DNA from 3 places in the Enterobacter cloacae complex sp. 385G4 genome. Region 3 is predicted to be linked to each of the others. Evidence: predicted binding sites of a transcription regulator. Region 3 holds the regulator's gene; each other region holds the start of a gene.

Region 1 (4,800 bases), on a different contig from region 3:
GCAGAGATCAGGCGGATGTCGGTTTTCGGCGACAGTCCCAGCACATTCTGTAAGAAGCCTGGAACAATCAGGTAAAACCACAGCAGCACCATCACCAGCGGGATGGAGCGGAAGACGTTAACGTAGGCAGTCGCAAACCAGGCGAGCGGCTTAAAGCTCGACAGGCGCATGACGGCCAGCAGGGTGCCCCAGACGATACCCACGACGATAGCGATCGCGGTGATCTTTAGGGTAATCACCAGGCCATCGAGCAGGTAAGGCATGGATGGAACAATAGAACTCCAGTCAAATTCGTACATTATTTGCCTCCCAGATTGCCCGGCAGGCGTACTTTGCGTTCAACCAGGTTCATCACCAGCATGATGAAAGCGTTAATCAGAACATACGCGAGCGTGATCGCGGTGAAGGATTCCCACGCGTGAGCGGAGTAATCCAGCAGCTTGCCCGCCTGTGCAGCCATATCCACCAGGCCGATGGTTGAGGCGATGGCCGAGTTTTTCACCAGGTTCATCATCTCAGAGGTCATCGGTGGAACGATAACGCGGTAGGCGTTAGGCAGCAGCACGTAGCGGTAGGTTTGTGGCAGGGTCAGGCCCATCGCCAGGCCCGCATTTTTTTGTCCGCGTGGCAATGACTGAATGGCGGCTCGCACCTGCTCGCAAACGCGCGCAGCGGTAAACAGCCCCAGACACATCATGGAGGAGACAAAGAACTGCACGTTCGGATCCAGCTCCGACTTGAACCACATGCCAATATTTTCCGGCAGCAGTTCCGGGATGACCAGATACCAGGTAAAGAACTGCACGATGAGCGGAACGTTACGGAACAGTTCCACATACAGTGTGCCAATTGTTGAAAGAAAACGGTTAGGGACGGTTCGCAGAATACCGAACAGCGAACCGACAAGAAACGCGATGATCCACGCCGTTATCGATAATGCCACGGTAACCTGAAAGCCGCTCCACAGCCAGCCAAGATAGGTGGTGTTGCCGAACGGGGCTTGTTGCAGGAAAATGCCCCAGTTCCAGTCTATTGACATAATAAACTCCAGAAAAAAAGAGGGTAGCAGCGCTACCCTCGAAGATTGGTGAGAAGCTCTTTTTTCGCGCTGAGTGGGGAACGACCACTCAGCGTATATGTCTGTCCATGCTTCCCGACAATCGAGAGGGCAGGAGATCCCGCCCCTGTTGTTCTAATTAGTTAAGAGCCTTGTCATTTGGAGATTTGAACAGCGCTTTCATATCGTCAGACAGTTCAAAGTTCATATTGAGATTTTTTGGTGGAATCGGGTTCTTAAACCACTTGTCGAACCATTTTTCCGCTTCGCCGGAGGTCTGCACCTGGGCGATAGTGTCATCGATCAGCTTTTTGAACTGCGGATCGTCTTTACGCAGCATACAGCCGTAGGCTTCTTTGGACTGCGCGGTACCGACGATATCCCAGTTGTCTGGTTTCTTCGCCTTCGCACGTTCGCCCGCCAGCAGGGCGTCATCCATCATAAACGCGACGGCACGACCGCTTTCCAGCGTACGGAAGGAGTCGCCATGGTCTTTCGCGCTGATGATGCGCATATCCATTTTCTTCTCGTCGTTCAGCTTGTGTAGCAGGACTTCAGAAGTGGTACCGGAGGTCACAACGACCGCCTTGCCTTTCAGGTCCGCAAAATCTTTGATTGCGCCGCCCTTCTTGGTCAGCAGACGGGTGCCCACGACAAAGATGGTGTCAGAGAAGGCCGCCTGTTTTTGACGCTCGAGGTTGTTAGTGGTGGAACCACACTCGAAGTCAAAGGTGCCGTTTTGCAGCAGTGGAATACGGTTCTGTGAAGTGATTGGGATCAGCTTCACCTGTAGGTCAGGTTTGTTCAGCTTTTTCTTCACAGCTTCAACGATAGCGTTGGAGTAATCCTGTGAATAGCCCACGACTTTTTGCGTGTTGTCGTAGTAAGAGAACGGGACGGAAGATTCACGGTGGCCGACCACGATGACGCCGTTTTTGGCAATCTTGTCGAGAGTGCTGCCTGCTGCCGGAGCGTCTTCAGCGTGAACCACGCCTGCGGACATTCCCATAACCAGCATTGCTGTGGCCAGTTTACGTAATTGCATACCCAACTCCTTTCTTATCAGCGCCAGTGACGCATAGATACCCATTGTGATGTTGTTATATCTCGCGCAATGCGAGTGCAGTGTTATGCAAGCTTGTTAACATTTAGTCTGGCTTAATGTAAAGATTTTGCTGCGTTATTGTTTATTTTTGCGAAGCGCGCCGCACCATTCAGAGGCAATAATCTCCCGTTGCACCGTTTCGGTGCTAGCGACGATCTACACTGGTGCGACAAGGTTGCACGTTAAGCCAGACAGCGTTTACGTGAATATATAAAGCAACAGGCGTGCCAGAATTGAAGATTGGGAGGAAATTGCCGGGTAAGGCGCAGCCGCCACCCGGCATCAGAAGGCAAGATTATTTATGACGCTGACGCAGGCTCATCAGCACGGCGCCAAAGCCGAACAGCGCGGTCAGGATCCACAGCGGCCAGTTGCCGGTGCGGGCGTATGGCGTCAGGCCCGTGGTTGGCGTGACTTTGGTTGTCAGCACTTCACGGGTGAACTGTGGGATCATGGCCTGGATTTCGCCCTGCGGGCCAATCACGGCGGTGATGCCGTTATTGGTGCTACGCAGCAGCGGACGCGCCAGCTCCAGAGAACGCATGCGCGCCATCTGGAAGTGCTGCCACGGGCCAATCGATTTACCGAACCACGCATCGTTGGAGATGGTCAGCAGATAGTCGGTGTCCGGGCGGAAGTTATCGCGCACCTGCTCGCCGAGGATGATTTCGTAGCAGATGGCGGCCGTCAGGGCCAGACCGTGCGCGTGGAGCTGGGGCTGAACGTACGGACCGCGGCTGAAGGAGGACATCGGCAGGTCAAAGAACGGTGCCAGCGGACGCAAAATAGACTCCAGCGGCACAAATTCACCGAACGGCACGAGGTGGTTCTTGTTGTACCGGTCGGTGGAGTGGTAGCTATATTCGCTGTCTTTGCCGAGCGTAATAATGGTGTTGTAGGTGTCGTAGCGGTTCTGCTGATTCAGGCGCGCATCAACAATGCCGGTAATCAGGGTGCTGCCGCGCGCCACCAGCAGATCGTTCATCATGTTGAGGAACGGCTGCTGGTTAATTTCCAGATCGGGAATAGCGGATTCTGGCCAGATAATCAGCTGTGATTTGCCCATCACCTCTTCGGTGGCGTTGGCGTAGATCTTCAGCGTGTTCAGCAGCTCTTTTTCGTCCCACTTCATGGACTGTGGGATATTCCCCTGCACCATGGACACCTGCATGGCGCGCTCGGGCTCGGGCGTGAACCACTGGATATAGCGCAGCGGGAAGGGCAGGGCGAACAGCACCAGGGCCACAGCCAGCGGCTTCCAGCCGCGCGTGACCAGCGCCAGTACCAGCAGGCCGCTCACCACCATCAGCAGGAAGTTAATGGCTTCAACGCCCATTACCGGTGCCAGACCTTTCAGCGGGCCGTCAATCTGGCTGTAGCCGAACTGCAGCCACGGGAAGCCGGTCAGCACCCAGCCGCGCAGGAACTCGGTAATCTGCCAGACCACTGGCGCGGCAATGGCGACACGCAGCCAGGTGGTTTTAGGCCACAGGCGAGAGAGAATTCCGGCGAACAGACCGGTATAGAGCGAGAGATAGGCGGCTAGCAGGACGACCAGGAAGACGTTAACCGGCCCCGGCATCCCGCCAAACTGTGCGATGCTGACGTAGACCCAGTTAATGCCGGAGCCAAATAGCCCCAGCCCCCAGAAGTAGCCGATCGCAGCGGCCTGTACCGGACGACGATTCAGGGTTAACCCCTGAAGCCCCATCAGGGAGAGAATGGCCGCGGGCCAGATATCGTAAGGAGAAAAAGCCAGCGTACCGCTGGCTCCGAGTAACAGCGCCAGCAGCAAACGGACGCGCTGGCGTTCAAGCAATGGGGCAAATGCCATTTACATTAATCTTCCAGTTTTGGCACCGGTGAATCGTCCGGCGTTCTGACGTGAACCTGTATAATACGTCGGCTGTCGGCCATTGCCACTTTGAACTGGTAACCGTCGATGTCAACGGTCTCACCGCGCGCCGGAAGATGGCCAAAGGCCTGCATCACCAGCCCGCCAATGGTATCGACCTCTTCATCGCTGAAGTGGGTACCGAAGGCGTCGTTGAAATCTTCAATCGAGGCCAGCGCGCGCACGGTCCAGGTGTGGCGGCTAAGCTGACGGAAGTCGATATCTTCTTCTTCGTCGTACTCGTCTTCGATTTCGCCCACGATCAGCTCAAGAATATCTTCGATCGTGACAAGACCTGAGACACCGCCGAATTCATCAATAACAATCGCCATGTGGTAACGCTGAGAGCGAAACTCTTTCAGCATCCGATCCACACGTTTACTTTCCGGCACGACCACGGCCTGGCGTAACACTTTTTCCATGCTGAAGGCTTCGGCATCGCTGCGCATAAACGGCAGCAGATCTTTGGCCATCAAAATCCCTTCGATGTGATCTTTATCTTCGCTGATGACCGGGAAACGCGAGTGGGCGGATTCGATGATCACATCGAGGCACTCGTCCAGCGTCTGGTTACGTTTCAGGGTGATCATCTGCGAGCGGGGGATCATGATGTCGCGGACGCGCTGGTCGGCAATGTCCATGACCCCTTCGAGCATTTCGCGCGTATCTTCGTCGATAAGGTCGTTCTGCCCGGAATCACGAATCAGCTCCAGCAGTTCATCACGGTTTTTCGGCTCGCCGTGG
Region 2 (4,800 bases), on a different contig from region 3:
CCAATAATGCGAAACACGTCCTGCATCGCCGGCGCTTCGCCGATGATGTCGGTGGTTGGCCCAAAATCGGGTGCGTGGCGTGGCTGTTGTTGCTCCTGGTAGTGGCTAATCGCGCGCTCAACCAGCGCCACCGCTTCGTCGATATCGAACGGTTTGGGCAGATAATCGAACGCCCCTTGCTGATAGGCGCTCACCGCGGCATCCAGGTCGGAATGAGCCGTCATTATGATGACCGGAAGCATAGGATGGCGCTGTTTGATCTGCTTTAACAGCGCCAGCCCGTCCATGCCCGGCATGCGAATATCCGACAGCAGAACGTCCGGCGTTTTGGTGGTGAGTGCGTCGAGCACCTCGCTGCCGCTCTCAAACGTCGTGCAGCTTAAACCTGCCCCTGTGAGCGCGCGTTCAAGCACCCAACGGATGGAGCTATCGTCATCGACTACCCAGACTATCCCTCGTTGCATAAACGTCACCTTTATTTTTTAATCGGCAGGAAAACCGAAAACTCGGTATGTCCCGGCCAACTGGTAAATTCAATTTTTCCGGAGTGCTGATCGATCAAGCTGCGGGCGATAGATAAGCCCAGTCCCGTACCGCCTTCGCGCCCGCTTACCATTGGGTAGAACAGGGTGTCCTGCAGATGAGAAGGAATGCCAGGCCCGTTATCCTCAACGTCGATGCGTGCCGCCAGACGATAGCGCACGCCGTGCAGCGTGAGCTGGAAGGCGGTGCGTGTGCGTAAAATAATCTCGCCGCCTTCCGGCCCCAGCGCCTGCAGAGCATTGCGCACAATATTCAGCAGAACCTGCTCAATCTGGTCCGGGTCATGCGCCAGTTCCGGCAGGCTTGGGTCGTAATCACGCACCAGCGTGACGTTCTCCGGCAGCTCCATGGAGACGAGCTTCACCACCCGTTCAGCGACTTTATGAATACTTTCTGAAACGTGCATACCCGGCTGCTGCGGCCCGAGCAGGCGATCGACCAGGTTACGCAGGCGGTCCGCCTGCTCAATGATGACGTTGGTGTACTCCGCCAGCGCGGGATCGGGCAGCGCCTTGGTCAGAAGCTGCGCCGCGCCGCGTAACCCACCCAGCGGGTTTTTGATTTCATGCGCCAGACCGCGCACCAGGTCACGGGCGGCAATTTGCTGCGCATGCTGAAGCTGCTCCTGGCTCAGGCGACGCTGATTATCCATCGGCGCCATTTCCAGCAGGATCAGTCCTTCCGGCAAACGTTGCGCGGTAAGGGAAAGAATATGTGAGCGCCCGTCGATCACCAGCGTGACTTCGTTATCGGTGAACCCCTGACCGGCCTGCAAACTTTCCTGCATCAGGCCAATATTCAGCGAGAAATAGCTCAATAACTCAGGAAGCGGGGTGCCAAACAGTTTGCGTGAACTCTGGGCGAGCAGCTGTTGCGCCGCCGGGTTGGCGTAATGGACGGCCAGCTCGTCGTCGACCAGCAGGATGCTGTTAATCAAAGAATTGAGGATCTGCCCAGCATCGGGCAGCGTGCCAGTTGCCATTCAGCAGTCTCCTGGAGTCGTTGCACTGTTTTAGTGCAGTATAGCGGTTTCGGCGTAAAAAGCGCGTGAGATCAGGTTGTTGGTGGAGAAAAAAGCCCATCCGGAGATGGGCTAAAAGTTTCCACGGCAACTACCCCCGGCGCTTTTGACGCCGGGTAAAACAACTAAATTAAACGCTGTAGTACAGTTCGAACTCAACCGGATGCGGAGTCATACGCACGCGGTCGTTCTCTTCAGTACGCAGGGCGATGTAAGCATCGATAGCGTCGTCAGTGAATACGCCACCCGCAGTCAGGAACTCGCGGTCTGCATCCAGCGCCTGCAGGGCTTCTTCCAGAGAGCCAGCAACCTGTGGGATCTCTTTCGCTTCTTCTGGCGGCAGGTCGTACAGGTTTTTGTCCATCGCTTCGCCTGGGTGGATCTTGTTCTTGATACCGTCCAGACCGGCCATCAGCAGCGCTGCGAAGCACAGGTATGGGTTAGCCGCTGGATCCGGGAAGCGAACTTCGATACGACGCGCTTTAGGAGACGCCACCACCGGGATACGGATAGAAGCAGAACGGTTACGCGCAGAGTAGGCCAGCATAACTGGCGCTTCGTAGCCCGGGACCAGACGCTTGTAGGAGTTAGTGGTTGGGTTCGCCAGGGCATTGATCGCTTTAGCGTGTTTGATTACGCCGCCGATGTAGTACAGCGCCTGCTCGGACAGACCGGCATATTTGTCGCCAGAGAACAGGTTGGTACCGTTCTTGGACAGAGACATGTGGCAGTGCATACCGGAACCGTTGTCGCCAAACATTGGTTTTGGCATGAAGGTCGCGGTTTTACCGAAACGGTGCGCAACGTTGTGCACAACGTATTTGTAGATCTGAATTTCGTCCGCTTTTTTGGTCATGGTGTTGAAGCGGGTTGCCACTTCGTTCTGACCCGCAGTCGCCACTTCGTGGTGGTGCGCTTCAACAACCAGGCCCATCTCTTCCATCACCAGACACATGGTGGAACGGATATCCTGTGCAGAGTCGACCGGAGGAACCGGGAAGTAACCGCCTTTCACACCAGGACGGTGACCTTTGTTACCACCTTCGTATTTGGTGGAAGAGTTCCATGCGCCTTCGATGTCGTCGATAGCCACGTGGGAGCCAGAAATAGAGGCACCGAAGCGGATGTCGTCGAACAGGAAGAACTCTGGCTCTGGCCCGAACAGAACGGTGTCCGCGATGCCGGTGGAACGCAGGTACTCTTCAGCGCGTTTAGCGATAGAACGTGGGTCGCGGTCGTAGCCCTGCAGCGTGCCTGGCTCGAGGATGTCGCAGCGGATGATCAGGGTTGGTTCTTCGAAGAACGGATCAATGACCGCAGTGGTTGCGTCTGGCATCAGAACCATGTCGGATTCGTTAATGCCTTTCCAGCCACCAATGGAGGAGCCGTCAAACATTTTGCCTTCTTCAAAGAATTCGGCGTTCACCTGATGAGCAGGGATTGTGACGTGCTGTTCTTTACCTTTGGTATCGGTGAAGCGCAGATCAACAAACTTCACTTCATGTTCGTTCAGCATCGTCAAAACGTGTTCAGCGGACATACTTAACTCTCCAGATTGGTCATTGTCGTCGTGGTAACGAGGTCTTCAATTTCTGTTGGTACTGGCTGTTGCCATGTATTTTTTATAAAGCGAAATCTGTGCCAACTTTTAAAACACCCCAAAAAGGCGTTATCATGCGCACCATAGTGCAAAAGGGCTGCACCATGATGGATTTGTTGCACCAGTATAGTGCTTCAATGTGAACATTAAGCACCATATTGGTGCAATTTACGTTAAAGTGCCCTTTTACCGCTCCGTGAAAGCGATCACAAAGCATCTCTGCAATACTTGTTTGCGGGGGATGTTTGTGATCCTGTTTTGTAGTGCGATTAATCCGTGTACAATAACGCGCTATTTCTAAATGCCTGAGGCAAAGTTGTGATCGAAAATTTGCGTAACATCGCCATCATCGCGCACGTTGACCATGGTAAAACTACCCTGGTTGATAAGCTGCTGCAGCAATCCGGTACGTTTGATGCGCGTGCCGAAACCCAAGAACGCGTGATGGACTCCAACGATTTGGAGAAAGAGCGTGGGATTACCATCCTCGCGAAAAACACCGCGATTAAATGGAATGACTACCGTATCAACATCGTTGATACCCCAGGGCACGCCGACTTCGGTGGTGAAGTTGAACGTGTAATGTCCATGGTAGACTCCGTTCTGCTGGTCGTTGACGCAATGGATGGCCCAATGCCACAGACGCGCTTCGTGACCAAAAAAGCTTTTGCCCATGGTCTGAAGCCAATCGTTGTTATCAACAAAGTTGACCGCCCTGGCGCGCGTCCTGACTGGGTTGTTGACCAGGTCTTCGACCTGTTCGTTAACCTCGACGCGACCGACGAGCAGCTGGACTTCCCTATCGTTTACGCCTCTGCGCTGAACGGTATCGCAGGTCTGGACCACGAAGACATGGCTGAAGACATGACCCCGCTGTATCAGGCGATTGTTGACCGTGTTCCTGCGCCAAACGTTGACCTGGAAGGCACCCTGCAGATGCAGATCTCCCAGCTCGACTACAACAACTACGTTGGCGTAATCGGCATTGGCCGTATCAAGCGCGGTAAAGTGAAGCCTAACCAGCAGGTCACTATCATCGATAGCGAAGGCAAAACCCGTAACGGTAAAGTCGGTAAAGTCCTGACTCACCTGGGTCTTGAGCGTATCGAGAGCGACATCGCTGAAGCGGGCGACATCATCGCGATCACCGGTCTGGGTGAACTGAACATCTCCGACACCATCTGCGATCCGCAGAACGTCGAAGCGCTGCCAGCCCTGTCCGTTGATGAACCAACCGTATCCATGTTCTTCAACGTCAACACCTCTCCGTTCTGTGGTAAAGAAGGTAAGTTCGTTACCTCTCGTCAGATCCTTGACCGTCTGAACAAAGAGCTGGTGCACAACGTTGCGCTACGCGTTGAAGAAACCGAAGATGCTGATGCATTCCGCGTTTCCGGTCGTGGTGAGCTGCACCTGTCTGTTCTGATCGAAAACATGCGTCGTGAAGGTTTCGAGATGGCGGTTTCCCGTCCGAAAGTAATCTTCCGTGAAATCGATGGCCGTAAACAAGAGCCGTTCGAAAACGTAACGCTGGACGTAGAAGAGCAGCACCAGGGTTCTGTGATGCAGGCACTGGGCGAGCGTAAAGGCGACCTGAAAAACATGAATCCAGACGGCAAAGGCCGCGTACGTCTCG
Region 3 (4,800 bases):
CTTATTGGTGATCTCAACGGTTTGTTTTACGGTCATGTTTTACGTTTTTCCAGCGTGCGATGACGGGACTGAACGTTCTTACCGCGCGAGCGGAAATAGTCGGCCAGCTGTTCGGCGATGTAGACCGAACGATGTTTACCGCCAGTACAGCCAATCGCCACCGTCAGGTAGCTACGATTGTTTGTCTCCAGCATAGGTAACCATAGCTCAAGGTAGCTTCGCGTCTGGTAGATAAAATTGTGAACTTCTGTGTGTCGGTCGAGGAACGCCGCCACGGGCTTATCCAGACCGGTCATTGGACGCAGTTTGGGATCCCAGTGCGGGTTCGGCAGGAAGCGCACGTCGAAAACATAGTCCGCATCAATCGGAATACCGTGCTTAAAGCCGAAAGATTCGAACACCATCGTCAGCTCGCGCTCGCGTTTGCCCAGCAGCCGGGTTCGCAGCATTTCCGCCAGCTCGTGAACGGACATCTCTGAGGTGTCGACAATCAGATCGGCACGAGAGCGCAGCGGCTCAAGCAGATCGCTCTCTTCGTCGATGGCGCTCTCCAGCGAAAGATTCTTGCTGGAAAGCGGGTGCAGACGACGGGTGTCGCTGTAGCGGCGGATCAGGGTATTGCGGTCGGCATCAAGGAACAGCAGCTGAGGCGAGAACGCGTCAGGCAGGTTACTCATTGCCTGTTCGAAGATCTCTGGCGATTCCGGCATGTTACGAACGTCGATACTGACGGCGGCGGAGGTTTGTCTCTCCGCTAACGTGCGTGCCAGATCGGGCAATAACACGACCGGCAGGTTATCGACGCAGTAAAAACCCATGTCTTCCAGCGCGCGCAGGGCAACGGATTTCCCCGACCCTGAACGACCGCTGACAATCATCAGCACCATGTTCCGTTTCTCCTCAGGACAACAGATGTGAAGGCCATCACCTGGTTATGCGTCATCCTGATTGCCTTCTGCTTCAGTGATAATTTGATAAAGCTCTTCATCACTTTGGGCCGAGCGCAGTCGACGGCAGATGGTTTTATCCGCCAGACGTTTAGCAACCAGCGAAAGCGTATGCAGGTGGGTCTTGGTCTGGTCGGCAGGCACCAACAGCGCGAAGAGGAGATCGACGGGCTGGTTATCAATGGCGTCAAAAGCGATTGGGGTTTCCAGTTGCACAAACACACCGACGGCACGCAGGGTGTCCTCTTCCAGCTTGCCGTGTGGGATCGCGATGCCGTTGCCGATACCGGTACTGCCCATCTTTTCACGGGTCAGAATGGCTTCGAACACCACCTGCGGCGGCAGGCCCAGCTGTTTTGCAGCCAATTCACTGATGATCTCCAGCGCACGTTTTTTGCTCTGGCAGTGAACGGCACTGCGGGTACATTCCTGGTTAAGGACATTGCTCAGTTGAAGAGCGGAATCGTTGTTCATCATAATTTCACCTAAGCGCTAACTGTACAAATGGCCCGTTGTGTTTCACAACAGGCCGTCCTGCACCCGTTAACTGCCCGGACAATTAGTGTTGTTTCAGTTTATCTTTATGTTTATTGAGCTGTCGCGCAAGCTTGTCAATCAAGCCGTCGATAGCCGCGTACATGTCTTGCCCTTCCGCACTGGCATGGAGTTCACCCCCGTTAACATGCAGGGTTGCATCCGAGATATGAGTCACTTTCTCCACTTTTAACACAACGTAGACCTGATTGATCCTTTCGAAATACTGCTCGAGTTTCGCGAACTTAGCGTTCACGAAGTCACGTAAAGCCTCAGTAATCTCGACGTTATGTCCTGTGATATTGAGCTGCATAGTGTCTTCCTTATCGGTTGTGTCAGACCAGTTGTTTACGCTGGTTAGACGGCGGAATGGATAAAGACTCTCGATACTTCGCAACAGTACGACGTGCCACCATAATACCCTGATCGGACAGCATGGTGGTCAACTTACTGTCACTTAGTGGCTTCGCGGGATTCTCCGCGGCGATCAACTTCTTCACCAGGGCGCGAATCGCCGTTGAGGAGGCTTCGCCGCCACCCTCGGTGTTCACGTGGCTGGAGAAGAAATACTTAAGCTCAAAAATACCGCGCGGACTGTGCAGATACTTCTGCGTAGTAACGCGGGAAATAGTGGATTCATGCATCTCGACGGCCTGGGCGATATCCGCCAGCACCATCGGCTTCATATACTCTTCGCCCTGCTCAAAGAAGGCCTGCTGCTGTTCGACGATGCAGCGGCTCACGCGAAGCAGGGTATCATTCCGGCTCTCCAGGCTCTTGATCAACCATCGCGCTTCCTGAAGATTGCTGCGAATATATTGATTGTCGGAGTCGTTGCGCGCGCTGGTACACATGGAGGCGTACTGCTGGTTGATTTGCAGGCGAGGGATGCTGTCAGAGTTCAGTTCAACGACCCAGCGGTCATTGTGTTTTCTGACCAGCACGTCCGGGATAACGTACTCGGGTTCGCTGGTCTGGATCGACTGACCGGGACGCGGATCGAGGGACTGGATCAGATTTACCGCCTCTTTCAGCACCTCTTCCTTCAGGCGCGTCACGCGCATCAGGGTGCGGAAATCGTGGTTAGCCAGAAGATCCAGATGATCGCTGATGATTAAGCGAGCCTCGTCGAGCCACGGCGTCTCTTTGCTGAACTGAGAAAGCTGGATCAGCAGACAGTCGCGCAGGTCCTTCGCGGCCACCCCGACCGGATCGAAGCGCTGAATGCGTTTCAGTACCGCTTCAATCTCCTCAATCTCAATCTCTTCATCGCCCATGCTTTCCAGAATGTCGTCCAGCGTGACGGTCAAATAACCGGTGTCATCAACGGCGTCGACAATCGACGTGGCAATAGCGCGGTCGGTATCGGAGAAGGGGGTAAGCTCTACCTGCCACATCAGGTAATCCTGCAGCGACTGGGTGGTTTCGCCCTGGTAGACCGGTAGCTCGTCGTCCTGGTAGTCTGCACGCGTGCCGGAAGGGGTCCCGGCGGTATAGATTTCATCCCAGCTGGCATCCAGCGGAAGCTCATCCGGCATCTCTTTTTGTTCGAGTGCATCCGCGGTGTCGAGCGCTTCTGTGTCCTGTGACTGCTGGGTATCTACCTCGTCATGAAGATCGGCTTGCTCCAGCAGGGGATTGCTGTCCAGCGCCTGCTGGAGCTCCTGCTGGAGTTCTAAGGTGGACAGTTGCAACAGACGAATTGCCTGCTGTAACTGCGGCGTCATCGCCAGCTGTTGGCTGAGCCTTAATTGCAAACCTTGCTTCATGTTCAGAGCATTTTTCTCCGGTTCGGCGTTACGTTACCTCTACCCTATCAGAGTCTGAAGTCTTCCCCAAGATAGACGCGCTTAACATGATCGTCTTCGAGGATCTGCTGCGGCGTACCGTGAGCGATCAGATTGCCCTGGCTCACGATATACGCGCGTTCACATACCGCCAGCGTTTCACGAACGTTGTGGTCGGTGATCAGCACGCCAAGTCCGCTGTCACGCAGATGCTCGATAATGCGTTTAATGTCGATAACGGAGATCGGGTCAACGCCCGCAAACGGTTCATCCAGAAGGATAAACTTCGGATTGGCGGCCAACGCGCGCGCAATCTCAACACGACGGCGTTCCCCCCCGGACAAGGCCTGGCCCAGGCTGTCGCGCAGGTGTTCGATATGAAACTCTTCCATCAGCTCGTTGGCGCGATCCTGACGCTGTTCGTTGGTCAGGTCGTCGCGAATTTGCAGGACCGCCATCAGGTTATCAAAGACGCTCAGACGACGGAAAATAGAGGCTTCCTGCGGCAGATAGCCGATGCCACGGCGCGCGCGCGCGTGCAGCGGCAGCAGGCTGATATCTTCATCGTCAATAATAATGTTGCCGGCATCGCGCGGCACAATACCCACCACCATGTAGAAGGTGGTGGTTTTACCCGCACCGTTCGGGCCAAGCAGGCCCACAATTTCGCCGGAGTTGACGGTCAGACTGACATCTTCTACGACACGGCGGCCCTTATAGGCCTTCGCGAGATTTTTTGCAGTTAATGTTGCCATAGCGAATTAGTTACTCTTCTTCTGTGCCGGGGCCTGGCCCTTGCCTTTGTCCTGCAGCTGCGACGGAACCAGCACGGTGGTTACGCGTTTGCCTTTCTCGCTGGAGGCCTGCATTTTTTGCTCTTTCACCAGATAGGTAATCTGGTCACCGGTAATATTGCTGTCCAGCTGTTCCAGATACGCGTTTCCGGTCAGGATGACCAGGTCCTTCGCCAGCTCATAGTGCATATGCGAGGCGTGGCCCTTCACCGGCTTGCCGTTGTCCTGCATCTGGTAGAAGGTGGCCGGGTTGCCGTAACCATCAATGATCTCTTTGCCCTGCTCGCCGCCCGGACGGGTAACGACCACTTTATCGGCGTTAATTTTGATGGTCCCCTGAGTCATGACGACGTTACCCGTGAAGGTGACGACGTTACCCTGCATATCGAGAGACTGGGTGTCAGACTCGATATGGATCGGCTGGTCGGTATCGCCCGTTACAGCAAGCGCGGGGAGACTGGCCGCCAGCATCGCGCTGGCGATAATTACTTTAAGGCTGAGTTTGTTTGTTTTGAATTTCATAGGAGGTTCTAACCTTTTCAATCAGCTCGGCGTTCTTGCTGCGTAAGTTCCCGCGCATTCTTAAACCGCTGGAATTAAATGTTGTGCCATACAGTGTGACCAGATCCTGCGACGTCACGTCCTGGGTTACCAGGTTGATCTGGGCATTATCCGTCGTAATTTTTCGCAGTTGCGAGTCAGCGGTCAGGGCGTTGACTTCAACGTGGCCATACAGAT

The links. Region 3 encodes sigma-54, which starts transcription at its own class of promoters, with help from an activator protein. Its sites were predicted from a motif close to GTTGGCACANNTTTCGCTNT; they were not measured.
Region 1: a site for sigma-54 is predicted at 2,375-2,394, ahead of AC2FAJ_RS08540 (amino acid ABC transporter substrate-binding protein). Genes of this name have one in related genera too.
Region 2: a site for sigma-54 is predicted at 3,191-3,210, ahead of glnA (glutamate--ammonia ligase). Genes of this name have one in related genera too.

Annotation. Positions count from the first base shown of each region.
Region 1 is NZ_JBXWDD010000002.1:135,116-139,915, forward strand. It holds gene gltK (glutamate/aspartate ABC transporter permease GltK) at 1-299, opposite strand, end outside; gene AC2FAJ_RS08535 (amino acid ABC transporter permease) at 299-1,039, opposite strand; gene AC2FAJ_RS08540 (amino acid ABC transporter substrate-binding protein) at 1,197-2,102, opposite strand; gene lnt (apolipoprotein N-acyltransferase) at 2,458-3,996, opposite strand; gene corC (CNNM family magnesium/cobalt transport protein CorC) at 4,002-4,800, opposite strand, start outside.
Region 2 is NZ_JBXWDD010000011.1:12,306-17,105, forward strand. It holds gene glnG (nitrogen regulation protein NR(I)) at 1-464, opposite strand, end outside; gene glnL (nitrogen regulation protein NR(II)) at 476-1,525, opposite strand; gene glnA (glutamate--ammonia ligase) at 1,695-3,104, opposite strand; gene typA (ribosome-dependent GTPase TypA) at 3,483-4,800, shown strand, end outside.
Region 3 is NZ_JBXWDD010000004.1:264,385-269,184, reverse strand. It holds gene npr (PTS phosphocarrier protein NPr) at 1-36, opposite strand, end outside; gene rapZ (RNase adapter RapZ) at 33-887, opposite strand; gene ptsN (PTS IIA-like nitrogen regulatory protein PtsN) at 933-1,424, opposite strand; gene hpf (ribosome hibernation promoting factor) at 1,507-1,794, opposite strand; gene rpoN (RNA polymerase factor sigma-54) at 1,817-3,250, opposite strand; gene lptB (LPS export ABC transporter ATP-binding protein) at 3,298-4,023, opposite strand; gene lptA (lipopolysaccharide ABC transporter substrate-binding protein LptA) at 4,030-4,584, opposite strand; gene lptC (LPS export ABC transporter periplasmic protein LptC) at 4,553-4,800, opposite strand, start outside.